Regions from separate parts of the Streptomyces sp. NPDC042259 genome, predicted to be linked through region 2. Evidence: riboswitches for the same ligand, from Rfam matches in the RefSeq annotation. Region 2 holds a riboswitch; the other holds the start of a gene.
What was found. A riboswitch is a leader RNA that binds a small molecule or an ion and turns the genes downstream of it on or off. The one in region 2 is predicted to bind S-adenosylmethionine.

Region 1 (3,201 bases), on a different contig from region 2:
ACCAGCGGCCACGGCCACCACTGATCCCCCTCGGATCCGATCACTGATCGCCACGGCAAGAGCCCCGTCCATGCGCTGGACGGGGCTCTTCGCCGTCCCCGGTCCTGGATAGGCTGGACCCGCGAACACCGCGAACACCGCGGCATCACGGATTCGACCACCAGGAGCGTGGACCATGAACGTTGCGACCCCGGCAGGCGGCGACAGCGCGACGGCCCGCACCTGGCCGGGTGTCCTCGACGCCCTCCTCGACGGTGTGGACCTGAGCGCGGACGACACCGCCTGGGCCATGGACCGGATCATGCGCGGCGAGGCGACGGACGCGCAGATCGCCGGCTTCGCCGTCGCGCTGCGCGCCAAGGGCGAGACGGTCGCCGAGATCTCCGGTCTCGTGCGGACCATGTACGCCCACGCCAACCTCATCGAGGTGCCCGGCCCGAGCGTGGACATCGTCGGCACCGGCGGCGACGGCGCCAAGACCGTCAATATCTCCACCATGTCGGCGATCGTCGTGGCCGGCGCCGGTGCGAAGGTCGTCAAGCACGGCAACCGCGCCGCCTCCTCGGCCAGCGGCGCCTCGGACGTGCTGGAGAAGCTGGGCGTCAATCTGGACCTCACTCCGCGCCGGGTGGTGGAGGTCGCCGAGGAGGCCGGGATCACCTTCTGCTTCGCGGTGAAGTTCCACCCCGCGCTGCGTCATGTGGCGCCAGCCCGCCGCGAGTTGGGCATCCGCACCACCTTCAACGTGCTCGGCCCGCTGACCAACCCCGCACGGGTGCGGGCCCAGGCGACCGGCGTCGCCGACGCCCGGATGGCCCCGATCCTGGCCGGCGTCCTCGCCGAACGAGGCGCCTCCGCGCTCGTCTTCCGCGGCGACGACGGACTGGACGAGCTGACCACCACCGCGACCTCGCAGGTGTGGATCGTCGGCGGCGGCACGGTGCGCCGCGAGCCCTTCGACCCGCGGGACGTGGGCATCGGCCTGGTACCCGTGGAGGCGCTGCGCGGCGCGGACGCCTCGTACAACGCCGATGTCGCCCGTCGGCTGCTGGACGGCGAGACCGGCCCGGTACGGGACGCGGTGCTGCTCAACTCGGCGGCGGCGCTGGTCGCCCTGGAGCCGACCGGTGCCCCGCTGACGGAACAGATCACGGCGGGCCTGGCGAAGGCCGCGGAGTCGATCGACTCGGGCGCGGCGAAGCGGGCGCTGGAGCGGTGGGTCGCGGCGAGCAACCGCTAGCCTGGCCGGCGGTCCGTCTGTGCCGCCTGCGGCGGCTTGGCGCCCTGCGGGCGCGTCCTCAATCGCCGGACGGGCTTGAAAAGCAAGCCCGTCCGGCGATTGAGGACACCGCCGCGCAGCGGTGGTGCGCCCATCCGCCATGCGGACACCCATACCGCCAGGTGATCGGTTGTGCCATAATCTTCGCCAGGTCACGAGTGACAGCGACATAGGCCCCGGCCCGCTGTCCGGCAACCCTCCTTCCGTGGCGGGGTGCCCCGGGTGATGACCGGGTCGCGGACAAGACGTCCGCGGCAAGCGCGGATCCCTCGCCAGGGATCCTGGTCGTCGAGGGAGCTTCTTCCGTGATGCAGCGAATGCGATAGGGCCTACGGCCCGTTTCCCGTGAACTCGGCGCGCCCCGTCGCGCGTCCGGGTTCGGTTTTCCGCACGCCGGTGGTGTCTTCCCGCGTGCGTATCCGCAAACCCCCCTGTTCTCAGGAGAATTCGCCATGTCCGCATGCCCTGCCACCGCCACCGCCTCGCTCGCCGGTGCCTCCCGTCCCGACGCCTCGCTCGCCGACGGCCCCCTGCCGGTCCTCGGCGAGGACGTCCGGGTGCCGCTCGTCACCGGGGGCGAAGTGCCCTACGCGGCACTCGACTACGCGGCCAGCGCCCCGGCGCTGCGGCGGGTGTGGGACGACGTCGCGGCCTACGCGCCGTACTACGGAAGCGTGCACCGCGGGGCCGGTTACCTCTCGCAGCTGTCCACCGACCTGTTCGAGAGCAGCCGCGCCGACGTCGCCGCCTTCCTCGGCTGCCGCCCGGCCGACCAGGTCGTCTTCACCCGCTCCACCACCGACTCGCTGAACCTGCTCGCGAGCGTGGTCCCGGCCGGCACCCGGGTCTTCGTCTTCGAGACCGAGCACCACGCGTCGCTGCTGCCGTGGGAGCGGCGCGAGGACGTCGAGGTCGGCTACCTCGACGCGCCGCGCACCCCGGGCCAGGCGGTCCGGACGCTGGAGGCGGCCCTCGCCGCCCGCGAACCGTACGGCCCGGCCCTGGTCTGCGTGACCGGCGCGTCCAATGTGACCGGCGAGCTGTGGCCGGTGCGGGAGCTGGCGGCCGCGGCGCACGCGCACGGCGCCCGCATCGTGCTGGACGCCGCGCAACTGGCCCCCCACCACCCCGTGGACATCACGGAGCTGGACGTCGACTGGGTCGCCTTCTCCGGGCACAAGCTGTACGCGCCGTTCGGCGCAGGAGTCCTGGCCGGACGCGCGGACTGGCTCCGGGCCGGCGAGCCCTATCTGGCGGGCGGCGGAGCGAGCCGCAAGGTCGCCCGGCGCGACGGGGGCGGGATCGACGTCGAGTGGCACGACAGTGCCGCCCGGCACGAGGCGGGCTCGCCCAACGTCATCGGGGTCTACGCCATCGCCGCGGCCTGCAAGGCGCTCACGGAGGCGGGTTTCGAGCGGCTCGTCGAGCGCGAGCAGCGGCTCGTGCGGACCGTGCGGGCGGGCCTCGCGGAGGTGCCCGGGGTCAGGGTGCTCTCGCTGTTCGGCGACGACGCCCCGCGCGTGGGCGTCATCTCCTTCGTCGTGGAGGGCTGGAACAGCTCACACTTCGCCGCGGCGCTCTCCGCCGAGTACGGCATCGGGGTCCGCGACGGCCTCTTCTGCGCCCACCCGCTGGTGCGGACGCTGCTGGGCGACGAGCCCGGTGAGCCCGGCGAGTGCGGTGCCCCCGACGAGGGCACCTCGCTCAACGCCCTCCGCGTCAGCTTCGGCGCGGGCACGCCGGACGAGCACGTCGAACGGTTCCTGACGGCGGTGGGGGAACTGGTCCGGGACGGCGCGCGGTGGTCCTACCGGACGGATGCCGGACGCTGCGTGCCCGTTTAGCCGGGGCTCCTGACCGGGGCTCCGCCCCGGACCCCGGTCCTCAATCGCCGGACGGGCTTGATATGGCTGAGCTCGGCC
Region 2 (3,201 bases):
CGGCGAAAGCGGCGTTGTACGCCTCGTAGGCCGCCCACTGGGCGCGGAAGTCCGCGTCGAAATCGGGCTCCAGGGGGGTCTGGTAGAGCAGGTGGTGGACGAACCACAGCACGGAATTGGCGATGCCGTTGTACGCCGCGGTGAAGACCTCGGGCGCGATGTCGAGCATCCGCACCCGCATGCCGCCGGTGTCGGCCGGGTCGAGCCCGCCGCCCGTGCGGCGGACGGCCTCGCGGTCGCCGTCGCCCAGGGCGGCGCACACCCACAGGGCGCCGGCGTCGGTCCCGATCGCGCTGAGGCCCGACACCAGCCCGCCTCCGCCCCGGCCCGCCGCGAGCGAGCCGTCCTCGCGTCGCTTGTAGGAGACGGGTCCGCGGTTGGATGCGACGAGAATCGGGGCGACGTGCTCAGCGACCATGTCGGCAGCCTTGCCAGTGCGGGAAGCACTCAAACGTACGCACGAGGGACGGTTACGCGGCGTGCCTCTGTGCGTACTCGGGCACCTCGGTCATCGGCGGCCGCTCCTCGGTGTCCACCGGGTACGTCCGCGGAACGAACCCCTCCGCGGTGCGCTCGAACTGGGTCAGCGAGGGGCGCACCAGATGGCCGCGGGCCAGTCGGAGCTGCGCGGTCCGGTAGATCGCGGCGGCCATCCGGCCCAGCGCCCGCCCGTCCTGGTGCCGGTGCTTGCGCACCCCCACGTCGACCTGGGCCAGCGCGTCCAGGCCCACGGTGTGCAGCGCGTCCACCAGCAGCCCGAGTTCGACGCCGTAGCCGACGGGGAACGGCAGCCGCTCCAGCAGCGACCGGCGGGCCGCGTACTCGCCGCCCAGCGGCTGGACGAAGCCGGCCAGCCGCGGCCAGTGCAGATTCAGCAGCGGGCGGGCCACCAGCTCCGTCACCCGGCCGCCCTGGCCCACGGCCTCGCCGAGCGGACGGTCGTACATCGCCTTGACGAAGTGCACCTCCGGATCGGTCAGCAGCGGACCGACGATGCCGGAGACGAAGCCGGCCGAGAAGTCCCGCAGGTCGGCGTCGACGAAACAGACGATGTCACCCTCGGTCGCCAGCAGCGAACGCCACAGCACCTCGCCCTTGCCGGGCAGCGCGGGCAGCCGCGGCAGCACCTCGTCCCGGTGCACGACCCGCGCCCCGGCCGCCGCCGCGACCACGGCCGTACGGTCGGTGGAACCCGAATCCAGCACCACCAGTTCATCCACCAGCGGCACCGCCTCGGTCATCAGCTCCCGGCGGATCGTCGTCACGATCGCACCGACCGTCGCCTCCTCGTTCAGCGCCGGCAGGACGACGCTGACCGTGGTGCCGGCGCCGCGCTTGGCGGCGAGAATCCGGTCGAGCGGACGGTCTGCGGCGGACCAGGAACGCCGGGCCAGCCAGCGCTCCACCTCTTCCAGCACCTGTACGACTCCTTAGCGGGGCTTCGGGATGTGGCCGGGATGTGACCCATCTCGCGGTACGGACGACTGGTTCGGGCGTCCGTGCCTTCCGTTACAGTCTTGAACAACGCGGACGGCCTTCGTATGTCGGGGTCGTCGTGCGCACAAACGCCTGGGCCGCGCCCAGTGCCATACCGCTCATCCAGAGGGGCAGAGGGATACGGCCCGTTGAAGCCCCGGCAACCCTCCCGCCGGTCCCGCGTACTCCGCGAGGCTCCCGGTGGGGAAGGTGCCAATTCCGTCCCGTGGCGACGTTCGCCACGGGGAAGATGAGGAGAAAGGGCCTCGCCTCATGGCTGTGCACACTGTCGCCACCCCCGTCGCTCTCGGACCCGCCGTCGGCCTCTCGTGCCGCGAGTGCCAGGAGCGCTTCGACCTCGGACCGGTCTTCGCCTGCGCCGTCTGCTTCGGACCGCTCGAAGTCGCCTACGACCTGCCCACCGGTGACCCCGAGGCGCTGCGCCGCCGGATCGAGGCCGGCCCGGAGAACATCTGGCGCTACGCCCCGCTGCTGCCCGTCCCCGCCGACGTGGCGGACAAGCCCAGCCTCAACCCCGGCTTCACCAAGCTGGTCAAGGCCGAAAACCTCGCCCGCGAACTGGGCGTCACCGGCGGTCTCTACGTCAAGGACGACTCCGGCAACCCCACGCACTCCTTCAAGGACCGCGTCGTCGCCATCGCCGTCGAGGCCGCCCGGGCCTTCGGCTTCACCACCCTCTCCTGCTCCTCCACCGGCAACCTGGCGGGCGCGGTCGGCGCCGCGGCCGCCCGCGCGGGCCTGAAGTCCTGCGTGTTCATCCCGCACGACCTGGAGGCGGGCAAGGTCGTCATGGCCGCCGTCTACGGCGGTGACCTCGTCGGCATCGAGGGCACCTACGACGACGTCAACCGCTTCTGCTCCGAACTGATCGGCGACCCGCTCGGCGAGGGCTGGGGCTTCGTCAACGTCAACCTCCGCCCGTACTACGGGGAGGGCTCCAAGACCCTCGCCTACGAGATCTGCGAGCAGCTCGGCTGGCGGCTGCCGGACCAGATCGTCGTGCCCATCGCGTCCGGCTCACAGCTCACGAAGATCGACAAGGGGCTCAAGGAGCTGATCGCGCTCGGTCTGGTCGAGGACCGGCCGTACAAGATCTTCGGCGCCCAGGCCGAGGGCTGCTCGCCGGTCTCGCGCGCCTTCAAGGACGGCCACGACGTCGTGCGCCCGGTGAAGCCCGACACGATCGCGAAGTCCCTCGCCATCGGAAACCCGGCCGACGGGCCGTACGTGCTCGACATCGCACGGCGGACCGGCGGCGCGGTGGAGGACGTCACCGACGCCCAGATCGTCGACGCGATCAAGCTGCTGGCCCGCACCGAGGGCATCTTCGCGGAGACGGCGGGCGGGGTGACGGTCGGCGTCACCCGGAAGCTGATCGAGGCCGGAGTGCTGGACCCGTCCCTGACGACGGTCGTGCTGAACACCGGTGACGGGCTGAAGACCCTGGACGCCGTCGCCCCGACCACCGGGCCCTCCGCGACCATCCGGCCGAGCCTCGACGCGTTCCGCGCGGCGGGCCTCGCCGGCAGCTGAGCCCCGCGCCCTGCCCCCCTCTGCCCCTGGCCCCCTCGACGGCCGGGGCCGGCCCCGCACGTCATCTCTAGCCGGAAGGCGAATCCGCATGAGCATCAACGTTCGCATCCCCACCATCCTGCGCACCTACACCGGCGGACAGGCCGAGGTCTCCGCCGAGGGCGGCACCCT

Region 1: it holds a riboswitch for S-adenosylmethionine, as region 2 does, so the genes downstream of both, ACZ6MA_RS01570 (aminotransferase class V-fold PLP-dependent enzyme) here and thrC (threonine synthase) in region 2, are expected to answer to the same signal.

What each region holds. Positions count from the first base shown of each region.
Region 1 is NZ_JBVJDW010000001.1:340,998-344,198, reverse strand. It holds gene qcrB (cytochrome bc1 complex cytochrome b subunit) at 1-24, shown strand, start outside; gene trpD (anthranilate phosphoribosyltransferase) at 176-1,240, shown strand; SAM riboswitch class IV at 1,430-1,546, shown strand; gene ACZ6MA_RS01570 (aminotransferase class V-fold PLP-dependent enzyme) at 1,732-3,123, shown strand.
Region 2 is NZ_JBVJDW010000004.1:146,287-149,487, forward strand. It holds gene ACZ6MA_RS12905 (alpha,alpha-trehalose-phosphate synthase (UDP-forming)) at 1-418, opposite strand, end outside; gene ACZ6MA_RS12910 (glucosyl-3-phosphoglycerate synthase) at 471-1,418, opposite strand; SAM riboswitch class I at 1,593-1,733, shown strand; gene thrC (threonine synthase) at 1,750-3,030, shown strand; gene ACZ6MA_RS12920 (MoaD/ThiS family protein) at 3,119-3,201, shown strand, end outside.